2 regions of the Streptomyces sp. NPDC041122 genome follow, and region 2 is predicted to be linked to the other one. Evidence: riboswitches for the same ligand, from Rfam matches in the RefSeq annotation. Region 2 holds a riboswitch; the other holds the start of a gene.

Region 1 (7,117 bases), on a different contig from region 2:
GCGCCGGGGACGGAGCGGGCCATGCTCGGGCCGATGTCGGTGCGCACGCTGCCCGGCGTGGGACCGGCCACCGGGGACCATCTGCGGCGGGCCGGGATCATCACGGTCGAGGAGCTCGCGGAGGCCGGCGAGGACGAGCTCGTACGGCTCCTGGGCAAGGCGCACGGGGGCTCGCTGTACGCGATGGCGCTGGCGCTCGACGAGCGGCCCGTGGTGGCCGAGCGGGAGAGCAAGTCGGTCAGCGTCGAGGACACGTACGACGTGGACATCCACGACCGGGTGCGGATCCGGGGCGAGGTCGCGCGGCTCGCCGACCGGTGTGTGGAGCGGCTGCGGGCGGCGGGGCACTCGGGGCGGACCATCGTGCTCAAGGTGCGGCGGTTCGACTTCTCGACGCTGACGCGCTCCGAGACGTTGCGCGGGCCCACGGACGACCCGGGGGTGGTGCGGGAGGCCGCCGCGCGGCTGCTGGAGTCCGTGGACACCACAGGGGGTGTGCGGCTGCTCGGTGTCGGCGTCTCCGGCCTCGCCGACTACACGCAGGAGGACCTCTTCGCGCAGGCGCAGGCTCAGGCCGCCGAGGCGGCTGCTCTGGCGGCCGAGGCGGAGGTCGTCGCGGTCGGGTCGGCCGAGGCGGCCGGCGCGGCGCAGGGGGGCGTGGAGGGCGCTCCTGGGGGCGAGGGCGGCGGAGGCGGTGACGGCACGGCCGGTGAGCAGAAGGCCGGCGATGTCCTGCCCGAGGAGGCGGTCACGCTCGGCGAGCGGCGGTGGGCGGCCGGGATCGATGTACGGCACAGCGAGTACGGCCACGGGTGGGTGCAGGGGAGCGGGCTCGGGCGGGTCACGGTGCGTTTCGAGACGCCGTACTCGGCTCCGGGGCGGGTGAAGACCTTCCGGACGGACGATCCGGATCTGGTGCCCGCCGAGCCGCTGCCGCTGGTCGAAGCGGTGCCGCTGCCGGGCGTGACTGGGGCGGAGCCGTCTGGGGCCGGGCTCGAGAGCGCCTCCGGTGTCGCTCGTGCGGAGGTGGGGGACCAGGGCGAGGGCTGAGGCCCGCCGCGGGACGGGGCACGGGGGACAGGGGCAGGGCGGGTGCCGGACGGGGTCAGGGGGGTTCCGTGCCCGCGATGCGGCCGAAGCTCTGGTCGGGTGGAGGAGGCGTCCGCGGTGGTGTCGTGTCCAGGCCGTAGTGGTGGTAGAGCTGGAGTTCCTGCTCGGGGGAGAGGTGGCGGCCCACCCCGAAGTCCGGGGCGTCCTTGATCAGGTCGCGGTCGAAGGGGATCCGTACGGTGCCGTCCTCGCCCAGCTCGCTCGGTTCCAGCGGCACGAACGCGTCGCGGCTGAACAGGCCGGTGCGTATGGCGGCCCACTCCGGGGCTCCGGTGGCGTCGTCGAGGTAGACCTCGTCGATCGTGCCGATCTTCGTCCCGTTCCGGTCGAACGCCTTGCGGCCGATCAGATTGCGCGGATCGATGTCGGTCTGCACGGGCCCTCCAGATGGTCGCGGGTTGTCGAAACCGGGCGTAACTCATCCTTATTCGTTCGTAGTCACTACGAAAGAGCACTTCGGGGCGGGCGGCCACTCGAGGGATCGGCCGTGAGCCTCGCTGGTAGGCTGACGTTCGGCTGCTGACCCCGTGCGGGAGAGCTCTCCGGAACACGGTTCCCGGAGGCGCCGAAGGAGCAAATCCTCCCCGGAATCTCTCAGGCATCCAGTACCGCACGGACGAGGTCACTCTGGAAAGCAGGGCGGGCGTCGGGCGGGCACGTTCGAAACCCCTCCTCACCGACGGTGAAAGCAGATCTGTCGACACGACGGGACTGTGAAGCTCTCAGGTTGAGATGACAGAGGGGGAGGCCGTCCGGGTACCCGCGCCGTGGTACCCCTCGCAGGTCGTGCAGACCAGGAGGCCTCCGCAATGACTGCCACCAATCGCATCCCGCTCTCCGCGCTCGAGCAGGGCATCCCCTTCGAGCAGCGGCACATCGGGCCCGATGCGGAAGCGCGGGCCAAGATGCTCGCCCAGGTCGGGTACGGCTCGCTCGACGAGCTGACGGCCGCCGCGGTGCCGGATGTGATCAAGAACGCCGAGGCGCTGAACCTGCCCGGCGCGCGCACCGAGGCCGAGGTACTGGCCGAGCTGCGCTCCCTGGCCGACCGCAACCAGGTCCTCGACTCCATGATCGGACTCGGGTACTACGGCACCTTCACGCCGCCGGTCATCCTGCGGAACGTGATGGAGAACCCCGCCTGGTACACCGCGTACACGCCGTACCAGCCGGAGATCTCGCAGGGCCGCCTGGAGGCGCTGCTCAACTTCCAGACGATGGTCGCCGAGCTGACCGGCCTGCCCACCTCCGGGGCCTCGCTCCTCGACGAGGGCACCGCGGCCGCCGAGGCCATGGCCCTGTCCCGGCGCATGGGCAAGGTCAAGAACGGCGTCTTCGTCGTCGACGCCGACGCGCTGCCGCAGACCATCGCCGTCATCCGGACCCGCGCCGAGCCCACCGGCGTCGAGATCGTGGTCGCCGACCTGAGCGACGGCATCCCCGCCGAGGTCGCCGAGCGCGGCGTCGTCGGCGTTCTCGTGCAGTACCCGGGCGCCTCCGGCGTCGTACGGGACATCAAGCCGCTCATCGACCAGGCGCACGAGATCGGCGCCGTCGTCACCGTCGCCGCGGACCTGCTCGCGCTGACGCTGCTCACCTCGCCCGGCGAGCTGGGCGCCGACATCGCCGTCGGCACGACGCAGCGCTTCGGTGTGCCGATGGGCTTCGGCGGCCCGCACGCCGGTTACATGGCGGTGCGCGAGAAGTTCGCGCGCAGCCTTCCCGGGCGGCTCGTCGGCGTCTCCGTCGACGCCGACGGCAACAAGGCCTACCGGCTCGCGCTGCAGACCCGTGAGCAGCACATCCGCCGCGAGAAGGCCACCAGCAACATCTGTACCGCTCAGGTGCTGCTCGCGGTCATGGCCGGAATGTACGCCGTCTACCACGGCCCCGAGGGTCTGAAGTCCATCGCCCGGCGCACCCACCGGTACGCGACGCTGCTCGCGGCCGGGCTCACGGCCGGCGGCGTCGAGGTCGTGCACGGCTCCTACTTCGACACCCTGACCGTGCGCGCCGAGGGCCGCGCGGAGGAGCTCGTCGCGGCCGCCCGCGAGGGCGGCGTGAACATCCGCCCGGTCGACGCCGACCACGTCTCCCTCGCCTGTGACGAGACCACCACGCGGGCCCAACTCGCCGCCGTCTGGGGCGCTTTCGGGGTCGAGGCCGACATCGAGGCGCTCGACGCCACGGTCGCGGACACGCTGCCCGAGGGCCTGCTGCGCACGGACGACTACCTCACCCACCCCGTCTTCCACCAGAACCGCTCCGAGACCGCGATGCTGCGCTACCTGCGCAGGCTCGCCGACCGCGACTACGCGCTCGACCGCGGCATGATCCCGCTGGGCTCCTGCACCATGAAGCTCAACGCGACCACCGAGATGGAGCCGGTCACCTGGCCCGAGTTCGGCCAGCTGCACCCCTTCGCTCCCGCCCAGCAGGCGCAGGGCTACCTCACGCTCATCCGCGAGCTGGAGGAGCGCCTCGCCGAGGTCACCGGGTACGACAAGGTCTCCCTGCAGCCCAACGCCGGCTCGCAGGGGGAGCTGGCCGGTCTCCTCGCCGTCCGCGGGTACCACCGGGCCAACGGCGACGACCAGCGCACCGTCTGCCTCATCCCCTCCTCCGCGCACGGCACCAACGCCGCGAGCGCCGTCATGGCCGGCATGAAGGTCGTCGTGGTGAAGACCGCCGACGACGGCGAGATCGACGTCGAGGACCTGCGCGCCAAGATCGAGAAGCACCGCGACGAGCTGTCGGTGCTGATGATCACCTACCCCTCGACGCACGGCGTCTTCGAGGAGCACGTCGCCGACATCTGCGCCGAGGTCCACGAGGCCGGCGGCCAGGTGTACGTGGACGGGGCCAACCTGAACGCCCTGGTGGGCCTCGCCAAGCCGGGTCACTTCGGCGGCGACGTCTCGCACCTGAACCTGCACAAGACCTTCTGCATCCCGCACGGCGGCGGCGGCCCCGGCGTCGGCCCGGTCGGCGTGCGCGAGCACCTCGCGCCGTACCTGCCGAACCACCCGCTGCAGCCCGCGGCCGGCCCCGAGACCGGCGTCGGCCCGATCTCCGCGGCGCCGTGGGGCTCGGCCGGGATCCTGCCGATCTCCTGGTCGTACGTGCGCCTGATGGGCGGCGAGGGCCTGAAGACCGCAACCCAGGTCGCGGTGCTCTCCGCCAACTACATCGCCAAGCGCCTCGAGCCTCACTACCCGGTGCTCTACACCGGCCCCGCCGGTCTCGTCGCGCACGAGTGCATCGTCGACCTGCGCCCGCTCAGCAAGGCGACCGGCGTCAGTGTCGACGACATCGCCAAGCGGCTCATCGACTACGGCTTCCACGCGCCGACCATGTCCTTCCCGGTCGCCGGAACCCTGATGATCGAGCCGACGGAGAGCGAGGACCTGGGCGAGATCGACCGGTTCTGCGACGCGATGATCGCCATCCGCCGGGAGATCGAGAAGGTCGGCACCGGTGAGTGGAGCGCCGAGGACAACCCGCTGCGGAACGCCCCGCACACCGCCGCCGCGCTGAGCGGTGCGTGGGAGCACGGCTACAGCCGCGAGGAGGCCGTCTTCCCGGCCGGCGTCGTCGCCCCGGACAAGTACTGGCCGCCGGTGCGCCGCATCGACCAGGCGTACGGCGACCGGAACCTGGTCTGCTCCTGCCCGCCGCTGGATGCGTACGAGGACTGATCACCGCGCCCGGGTGACGCGGGCATGCGGCGGGGCCGGTTCGGAGTTCTTCTCCGGGCCGGCCCCTCGTCTTTCGGGCGGTGCGGTGGTGCGGCGGTGCGGTCCTGCCGTGGTGCCATCTGCCGGCGGTGGTCAGGCCGCCGTCATGATCCGGTCGGTGCCCAGCGGTCGGTGCGGGGCGATGATCTGTCCGTCCGGCAGCAGCTCACCGGTGTCCTCGAAGAGCAGGACGCCGTTGCACAGCAGGCTCCAGCCCTGTTCCGGGTGGCTCGCCATGAGGAGCGCGGCTTCCCGGTCGGCGGAGTCGGCTGTCGGGCACGGTGGTTGGTGCTGGCACATGGAAGGGTTCTTTCGCTGCGATGAGATGGCTGTGACGTCGGTCCTGTGGCTCGATGCGGTGTTCATAACCGCCCCCCGTTGTAGTCGGTCCGGTCCCAGTGTTGCCCTCCGCGCGTCAATCCGCAGGGATTTCGCCGCAGCGGCTCCTACTGCTTAAGGACGTATCACCCGCGCGGACGGTTCAGCTCAACTCCAGTGTCTCTTCGGGTGGTTCGGGGTGACCCGAGTGGGCTAGTCCACCTGGGTGGGCAGCACGGTGCCCCGCGGCCGGGGCGGCGGGGCACCGTGCGGACGTACGGGCGACCTCGGCCCGGCGACCTCAGGCGGGCGAGCTCAGCAGGGGTGCCGGGGCCAGGCGGTGGTTGAGCATCGGCAGCAGCTCGGCGACGCGGTGCGGACGGTGGGCCGCGATGCCGGGCGGTGCGGGAGCCAGGGGTACGAGCAGGTCGGTGGCGGCCAGCGCCCCCTCGGCGCCGTCGTCCGTGCAGTCGCGGTGCAGCCAGAGCGTGAGCATATAGAGCTCCGGCACCGACAGCAGGCGGGGCTGATAGGGCACCTGCATGGCTTCGGCGTGCCGCAGCGACCGCTCCGTGGAGGTGATGTAGGGCCCCTCGAAGAAGTGGGAGAACGCCCAGCCGTCCGGTGTGAGCATCGTGTCGGCCGCGGCGACGGCGCGCTCGCCGCAGCGGATCAGGAAGCGCCAGCCGGAGAGCCGGGTGGGTGACGTCCCCTCGGGAGTGATGCGGTCCAACACGTGGACCGGCAGCGGGAGTTCGGGACTCGTCGGTCCCTGCGCGGCACGCAGGGACGGGGTGCGGGCCTCGCGTACGGCCGTGGGGGAACCGAGTGCCGCGAGGACGCTGCGCAGGGCGGGCGCGGGAGCCGGGGGGACATGCAGCGGCATGGTGGGTCGCCTCTCTCATTCGACAGGCACGGTGGAGCGGGGGCGGGTGCGTGACGGCGCTGTCAGGCTCTGGGTCAGAGGGGCGGGGGCTGGAAACCGCGAGCGCCAACTCTCTGCCTAGCTTGCGCAGTTTATACGAAGTGTGTTCGGACGGTGTTTCACCTAGACGCACCGGATATTACGGGCAAGGTGCAAATGCGCCGTCCTTGTGAGACGTTTATCCTGATTTCGCAGGGGCCCCGTCGCCGTGACCTCGGATTTCCGCCGGTACGCGGTCGGCCGATTCCTGCCGGTACTTTTGACCAGGTGCTTCGGAACGGAATCTTCACTGTGCCGCATGCCTGGTGAATGTGCCGGACAGCAAGGTGTGTCGAGCGTAGCGTCCGGCGGCGGCGCGCGGGGCGTTATCGATCACATTGCCTGGGCATCATCCCCCGTACACAGCGGCCCGATCCACGGCCGCCCGCTCCAGGAGGGACGCTTCGATGGGGGAGAAGGTCGCGGCAGGCACGTTCGACCTGGCCGATCGGCACCACTACCGAGGCAAGCTCCGCGAGTGCCTTGCCGGGCTGGAGCGATTGCTGGCGGAGGAGCGCTTCGACCGGCCCAAGAATCTGATGGGCATGGAGATCGAGCTGAATCTCGTCGGGCCCGACGGGTTGCCGAGGATGTTGAATGCGCAGGTGCTGGAGCGCATCGCGAGCCGGGATTTCCAGACGGAACTCGGAATGTTCAATCTGGAAGTGAACATTGCCCCGCACCGGCTCGGCGGCCGAGTGCTCGACCGGCTCGCCGAAGAGCTCCGTACCGGCCTCAACTACGCCCACAGAAAGGCCAACGAGGTCGACGCCGGAATTGTCATGATCGGTATTCTGCCGACGCTGAACCGCGCCGATCTGGTCTCCGCGAACCTGTCCGACGTCGACCGCTACGCCCTGCTGAACGAGCAGATCGTCGCGGCGCGCGGGGAGCGCTTCGTCCTGGACATCGAGGGCGTGGAGCGGCTGACCTGCACCTCGGCGTCGATCGCGCCGGAGGCGGCGTGCACGTCGGTGCAGCTGCACCT
Region 2 (7,117 bases):
AACATCCGGGCGGCGCGCATCGGACCGACCGTGTGGGAGCTGGACGGGCCGATGCCGATCGAGAACAGGTCGAAGACCGAGATGGCCACGGGAAACTCCAAGGGTGGTTGGTAGACGCCGTTGTCTGCCGGGGTGGAGCAGAAGTACAAGGCGGTGCGGAACTGCGGGACCACGAGCGGGTCACGTGGTGCGGGGCACCCCGCTCACTGTCCAGTGTGCGGGGTGCCCCGACGTTTCGTACGTACGAACAAAAGCGTACGAACAAAAGGGTACGAAACTCAGCCCAGGCCGGGGTACAGCGGGTGCTTGTCGGCCAGTGCGGTGACGCGGGCCTTCAGGGCGTCCGCGTCGAAGCCCGGCTTGAGGGCCTCGGCGATGATGTCGGCGACCTCCCGGAAGTCCTCCTCCTGGAAGCCGCGCGTCGCGAGCGCCGGCGTGCCGATCCGCAGGCCCGAGGTGACCATCGGGGGGCGCGGGTCGTTCGGGACGGCGTTGCGGTTGACCGTGATGCCGACCTCGTGGAGGCGGTCCTCGGCCTGCTGGCCGTCGAGCTCGGAGTCGCGCAGGTCGACCAGGACCAGGTGCACGTCCGTGCCGCCGGAGGCCACGCCGACGCCGGCGGCCTTGGCGTCGTCCTGCACCAGGCGCTCGGCCAGGATGCGGGCGCCGTCCAGGGTGCGCTGCTGGCGCTCCTTGAAGTCGTCCGATGCGGCGACCTTGAAGGAGACGGCCTTGGCGGCGATCACGTGCTCCAGCGGGCCGCCCTGGAAGCCGGGGAAGACCGCGGAGTTCAGCTTCTTCGCGAACTCCTTGTCGCGGGCGAGGATGATGCCGCCGCGCGGGCCGCCGAGCGTCTTGTGCGTGGTGGAGGTGACCACGTCGGCGTACGGCACCGGGTTGGGGTGCAGTCCGGCGGCGACGAGCCCGGCGAAGTGCGCCATGTCGACCCACAGCTTGGCGCCGACCTCGTCGGCGATGCGGCGGAACTCGGCGAAGTCCAGCTGACGCGGGTAGGCGGACCAGCCCGCGATGATCACCTTCGGGCTGTTCTCCTTGGCCAGGCGCTCGACCTCGGCCATGTCGACCAGGCCGGCCTCGTCCACGTGGTAGGCGACCACGTTGAACTGCTTGCCGGAGAAGTTCAGGCGCATGCCGTGGGTGAGGTGCCCGCCGTGCGCGAGGTCCAGGCCGAGGATCGTGTCGCCGGGCTGGGCGATGGCGAACAGGGCGGCCTGGTTGGCGGAGGCGCCGGAGTGCGGCTGGACGTTGGCGTACTCGGCGCCGAACAGGTCCTTGACCCGCTCGATCGCGAGTCGCTCGGTCACGTCGACGTGCTCACAGCCGCCGTAGTAACGGCGGCCGGGGTAGCCCTCGGCGTACTTGTTGGTGAGGACGGTGCCCTGGGCCTCCATGACGGCGACCGGAGCGAAGTTCTCCGAGGCGATCATTTCCAGGGTGGACTGCTGGCGGTGGAGCTCGGCGTCGACGGCGGCGGCGACGTCCGGGTCCAGCTCGTGGAGGGGGGTGTTGAGAAGCGACATCACGCGATCCCTAACGGTGTGGGTCAGCCGGCGGCGAAGGCGGTGTACTCATCGGCGGAGAGCAGGTCGCCCGGCTCGTCCGTGATGCGCACCTTGAACAGCCAACCGCCCTCGAACGGGGCGGAGTTGACCAGCGAGGGGTCGTCGACCACGTCCTGGTTGGCGGCGACGACCTCGCCGTTCACCGGGGAGTAGAGGTCGCTGACCGACTTGGTCGACTCCAGCTCACCGCAGGTCTCGCCCGCGGTCACCGTGTCGCCGACCTCCGGAAGCTGCACGAAGACGACGTCACCGAGCGCGTTCGCGGCGTGCTCCGTGATGCCGATCGTCGACACGCCCTCCTCGGCGGCCGACAGCCACTCGTGCTCCTTGCTGTAACGCAGCTGCTGGGGGTTGCTCATGACCTGAATTCTCCTGTACGCGGGTGGGTGCTGCGGAACGGGGACGGTGTGCGGGGGGTCACGTACGGCACCGGGTGCCGTACCGCCCCCCGGGGCATCACTTCTGGCGCTTGTAGAACGGCAGGGCCACGACCTCGTACGGCTCGTGGGTGCCGCGGATGTCCACGCCGACGCCCTGGGTGCCCGGGGCGGCGTGCTCGGCGTCGACGTACGCCATGGCGATCGGCTTGCCCAGCGTCGGGGACGGGGCGCCCGAGGTGACCTCGCCGATCACCTTGCCGTCGGCGACCACCGGGAAACCGGCGCGCGGCACCCGGCGGCCCTCGGCGACCAGGCCGACGAGCTTGCGCGGCGGCGCGGTCTCGGCGCGCTCGGCGGCGGCCGCGAGGGCGGCGCGGCCCACGAAGTCCCCGGCGTTCTCGCTCTGCCAGGTCTTCTCGAACTTCACGACCCGGCCGAGGCCCGCGTCGAACGGCGTCAGGCCGGCGGTCAGCTCATGCCCGTACAGCGGCATGCCCGCCTCCAGGCGCAGCGTGTCGCGGCAGGAGAGGCCGGCCGGGACCAGGCCGGCCGGCGTGCCCGCCTCCAGCAGCGCGCCCCACAGCTTCTCCGCGTCGCCGGGGGAGACGAAGAGCTCGAAGCCGTCCTCGCCGGTGTAGCCGGTGCGGGCGATCAGCGCGGGCACACCCGCGACGGTGCCCGGCAGGCCCGCGTAGTACTTCAGACCGTCCAGGTCGGCGTCGGTGAGCTGCTTCAGGATGCCGGAGGACTCCGGGCCCTGGACGGCGAGCAGCGCGTACGCGTCCCGGTCGTCGCGGACCTCGGCGTCGAAGCCGTCGGCGCGGGCGGTCAGCGCGTCGAGCACGACCTGCGCGTTGGAGGCGTTGGCGACCACCATGTACTCGGTCTCGCCGAGGCGGTAGACGATCAGGTCGTCCAGGATGCCGCCGTCCTCGGCGACGATCATGGTGTAGCGGGCGCGGCCGACGCCGACCGAGCCGATGTTGCCGACCAGCGCGAAGTTCAGGAAGTCGACGGCCTCGGCGCCGGTGACGGTGATCTCGCCCATGTGGGAGAGGTCGAAGAGACCGGCCTTGGTGCGTACGGCGTTGTGCTCGTCGCGCTCGCTGGCGTACCGCAGCGGCATGTCCCAGCCCGCGAAGTCGGTCATGGTCGCGCCGAGCGTCCGATGCACGGCGTCGAGGGCGGTCAGACGGGGGGCAGTGCTCATGAAGGGAACTCCCAGGGCATGACGGGCGAGGTCGATCCTCCCCATCTGTCATCGGAACCTGAGAGGTTCGCCGGGAGCGTCCCGCGATGCGGGACGCACGGCTTGCACCTTGGGTGGGACCGCCGGGGCGGCCCGCTTTTCAGATGTGCCTCGCCCGCGCGGTACGGGGCCTGAGAGATTCAAGGGAGGGACTTGCTCCTTCGGCGCCCCGGGCGGCACAGCGTCTGCTGGTCCCGGAGACTCTCCCGCGCGGATTCAAACGGCCGGTATGGAGTTGGCGGGCACATCATTGCACGCGACCCTGTCCGGGGGGACCCGTGACCGGCCGCGGATCGCGCGGCCCGAGCACGGTTGTGCCGCATTACCTTCTCTTTACACTTGACGGGGAAGCAGTACGTGACCGCTATGGGGAGGCCGATCACGGTGCGCAGCAGGACAGGTGTCTTCGCCACGACCACGGGGGTGGCGCTGCCCAAGCAGGTCGCCGCCCCGGCCTCCGAGAGCTGCGGCCCGCTTCCCGTGGCCGTCGTCCGCGACCTGCGCCGGCGCTCCGGCCACAGCCCGCACCGCCTCACCTTCGGCGCGGGCGACCTGGTCGTCGTCTCCGGGCTGCCCGGCGGGGGCAAGTCGACCCTCATGCGGCAGGCCGTCACCGGCCCCCGCGTCGACTCCCAGGACACCCGCGACCGCTGGGCCGGCCGCATGCCGCGCCTGCTCCCGTACGTGCTCTACCGCCCCCTGGTCCGCCTCGCGCACTACGCCGGGCTGCGCCGCACCCTGCGCTCCGGGGCGAGCGTCGTGGTGCACGACTGCGGCACCCAGCCGTGGGTGCGCCGCTGGCTCGCCCGCGAGGCGGTCCGGCGCGGCGCCGCCCTGCACCTGCTGTTGCTCGACGTGCCGGTGGACACCGCGCTCGCGGGCCAGCGCGAGCGCGGCCGCGGCGTCTCCCGGTACGCCTTCGCACGCCACCGCAGGACGGTCGGCCGGCTCCTCGGCGCCGCCGAGCGCGGCGACCTGCCGCGCGGCTGCGGCTCCGCGGTGCTCCTGGACCGGGCGGCGGCCCAGGTCCTGCGGGGGATCGCCTTCGACGGCCGACCCGCCCGGCGTTAGGGTTCGAGCCGCAGGCAGAGCGGTCGCGAGCAGGGGTTGGACAGATGGACTTTCCGGCGCAGGCATACGCCCATCCGTACGCGGGATGGCCGGGCAACGAACTGGAGGAGGTCCTCGCGGCCTCCCTCGGCGCCGCGGAATCGGCGGGCGGCCGGATCGTGGAGGTCCTTGGCCGCAGCCAGATATGGATCCCGCTGCCGTACGGCGGCGGCCCCGACAGCGGCACCCTCGACCTGCCGACCCTGGAGATCGACGGCCAGGCGTACGTCCCGGTCTTCACCTCCGAGCAGCAGTTCCGCCAGGCGCTCGGCGCCGCCGCCGACCGCATGGGCCGCACGGTGGCGCCCGCCGTGGAGTTCGCCCGCGGCCTGCCCCCGCAGCTGGGCATCGCGCTGAACCCCGACGGCACCGTCGGCGCCCCGCTGCCGCCGGCCGCCGTCGCCGAGCTCTGCAGGACCGGCCGCTCCGCACTGGACGGACCCGCCACCGGCGGCCGCGTGCGGCTCTACGAGCCGGACTGGCAGGAGGAGCCGGTGGACTTCCTGGCCGCCGCGGGCCGCGAGTTCGAGGCGAGCGGGGTCGTGCTCACCGCCCGCCGCTGCCTGGCGAACGTCGAGACCGACGACCCGACGCTCTTCGTCGGCGTCGAACTCGCCACCTGGGAGGGCAACGCCCGCGACCTGCCCATGGAGGCGCTCGGCCGCGCCCTCGGACAGGTCCCCCTCCCGTGGGCGGTGAACCTCGTGCTGCTCGACGTGGCGCAGGACCCGGTGGGGGACTGGCTGCGGGCCCGGGTGCGGCCCTTCTACCGGCGCGCCGGCTGAGGCCGGGCGGCGCGCCGGGAGCGGCGGGCCGGGGCCGGGGGCCCCGTACGACGGGACCCGAGGTGTCGTACGTCAAGTCCGCGCCGGGATCGCCGCTTAAGCTGGTTCCATGACCCGGTCGGGGCGCATCCGTGCCCGGACGGCGGGGTTCTCGGTCAGTTGTCGGGCAGTCGGGTGCGAAGCGAAGGGGCGGTTACGGGTGAGTGCGTCGGGCACGGCCGCGGACGATGGGGCCTCCCCTGCTCGAGCGGAGTCGCGGGCTCCGGGGAAGGTCGAGCAGCTGCTGCACCAGGTGACCCCGGGGCGCTACGACGCCTACGAGGCGCTGCTTCGCGCCCTCGCCGCCGACCAGGTGTGGATGCTGCTCTGGCACGGCCAGGCCGGATCCCCCGACGCCCAGTACGGGAACATGGAGGTCGAAGGCCTCGGCTACGCCCCCTGTGTGACCTCCGCCCAGGAGCTCTCCGCCAGTGGCTGGAACCGCAGTTACGAGGTGGTGCGCGGCACCGACATCGCCCGCACCCTCTACCCCGACCACTACGGCCTCTGGCTCAATCCGCACGCGCCGGGCGGCGGTGTCGGCATCCCGTGGCTGGATCTGCGCCGTATCGCCACCGGCCTCGACCTGCTGCCCGCGGGACCCCTCCGGCTCACCGAACCGAGCATCGAGATCCCGCAGTTCTACGCGCTCCTGACGCAGAACGCGCACCGCACCCCGGTGGTCCGCTCGCTGCGCCGCGCCTGGGTGCAGCCCGCGCTCGGGGCGCCGTATCTGGCCATCGGCCTCGACGTGTACGACACCTCTCCGCCGTCCGTCGACGCCGTGCGGACGATGATGCAGCAGTCCATCCCCGCCGTCCCCGAGGGCCTGCCGGTCTCGACGGTCGCGATGTCCGACGAGGACGACCCGGTCACGATGTGGCTCCGCGCCAACGCCCGCCCCTTCTACGACCGCGAGGCACAGCCCGCACCGGCGCCGGCCGGCGGTTACGGCTACCCGGCGCAGTACTAGCGCCACCGGCCGGCGGCCGTCGGCGTCGCTGAGCAGCGCCGACGGCCGCGATGTCCGTTGTAGTGCTGGTGGGGCCCTATGGGTGGGCGTGACGGCTTGCGCCCCAACTGCCCCGTGTTCGCCCCTCGTTCACTGGCGTCCGGATAACGGAACACCTCGATCAGCATCACGGTTGCGCATCCTTTCCCCGTCAAGTCTGGTAACAGATCGCGACGTGGATGAAGACTCCCGCTCCAAGGGGCCTTCGCCCCCATGTGTACGACGGACTGATCACGTCGCTACAGCGGCAAGTGCGGGCCGGTCACCACCGGTTGAGAGGGGTCCCTGCCACGATGACGGCACCATTGCATGACACACCTGCGGACGCGGATCCGACCGAGGACGTCGCCCCCGCAGTTGATGCAGGGGTGAAGAAGGTCGAGGGGCGGTCCCTCAAGCAGATCGCCTGGAACCGCCTGAAGCGGGACAAGGTCGCCCTGGCCGGCGGCATCACGGTGCTGGTCCTGGTGCTCGTCGCCGTCTTCGCGCCTCTGATCGTGAGCCTGCTTGGCCACCCGCCCAACGACTTCCACCAGGACAAGCTGGACGAGCTGACCGGTCTGCCCACCGGCTCGCTCGGCGGCGTGAGCGGCGACTTCCTCTTCGGCGTCGAGCCCAACAAGGGCCGCGACGTCTTCAGCCGCATCGTCTACGGTGCGCGGATCTCGCTCCTGGTGGCCTTCCTCGCGGCCATCGTCGCGGTCGCCCTCGGCACCCTCTTCGGGATCATCGCCGGCTACTTCGGCGGCTGGGTCGACGCGCTGATCAGCCGCGTGATGGACGTGCTGCTCTCGTTCCCGCAGCTGCTCTTCATCATCTCCCTCGTCTCCGTCCTCCCCGACGACCTGCTCGGTCTGGAGGGGACCAGCGTCCGCGTCGCGATCCTCGTGATGGTCATCGGCTTCTTCGGCTGGCCGTACGTCGGCCGCATCGTCCGCGGCCAGACCCTCTCGCTCCGT

The links. A riboswitch is a leader RNA that binds a small molecule or an ion and turns the genes downstream of it on or off. The one in region 2 is predicted to bind glycine.
Region 1: it holds a riboswitch for glycine, as region 2 does, so the genes downstream of both, gcvP (aminomethyl-transferring glycine dehydrogenase) here and gcvT (glycine cleavage system aminomethyltransferase GcvT) in region 2, are expected to answer to the same signal.

Annotation. Positions count from the first base shown of each region.
Region 1 is NZ_JBVIYQ010000006.1:9,354-16,470, forward strand. Features, by position in the region: gene ACZ6B8_RS21480 (DNA polymerase IV) at 1-1,050, shown strand, start outside; gene ACZ6B8_RS21485 (PRC-barrel domain-containing protein) at 1,106-1,486, opposite strand; glycine riboswitch at 1,631-1,731, shown strand; gene gcvP (aminomethyl-transferring glycine dehydrogenase) at 1,920-4,808, shown strand; gene ACZ6B8_RS21495 (DUF5999 family protein) at 4,941-5,147, opposite strand; gene ACZ6B8_RS21500 (hypothetical protein) at 5,467-6,051, opposite strand; gene ACZ6B8_RS21505 (glutamate-cysteine ligase family protein) at 6,537-7,117, shown strand, end outside.
Region 2 is NZ_JBVIYQ010000011.1:47,052-54,168, forward strand. Features, by position in the region: gene ACZ6B8_RS33245 (L-serine ammonia-lyase) at 1-89, opposite strand, end outside; gene glyA (serine hydroxymethyltransferase) at 279-1,541, opposite strand; gene gcvH (glycine cleavage system protein GcvH) at 1,565-1,942, opposite strand; gene gcvT (glycine cleavage system aminomethyltransferase GcvT) at 2,040-3,173, opposite strand; glycine riboswitch at 3,209-3,322, opposite strand; glycine riboswitch at 3,323-3,431, opposite strand; gene ACZ6B8_RS33265 (AAA family ATPase) at 3,591-4,283, shown strand; gene ACZ6B8_RS33270 (enhanced serine sensitivity protein SseB) at 4,328-5,107, shown strand; gene ACZ6B8_RS33275 (enhanced serine sensitivity protein SseB C-terminal domain-containing protein) at 5,307-6,119, shown strand; gene ACZ6B8_RS33280 (ABC transporter permease) at 6,452-7,117, shown strand, end outside.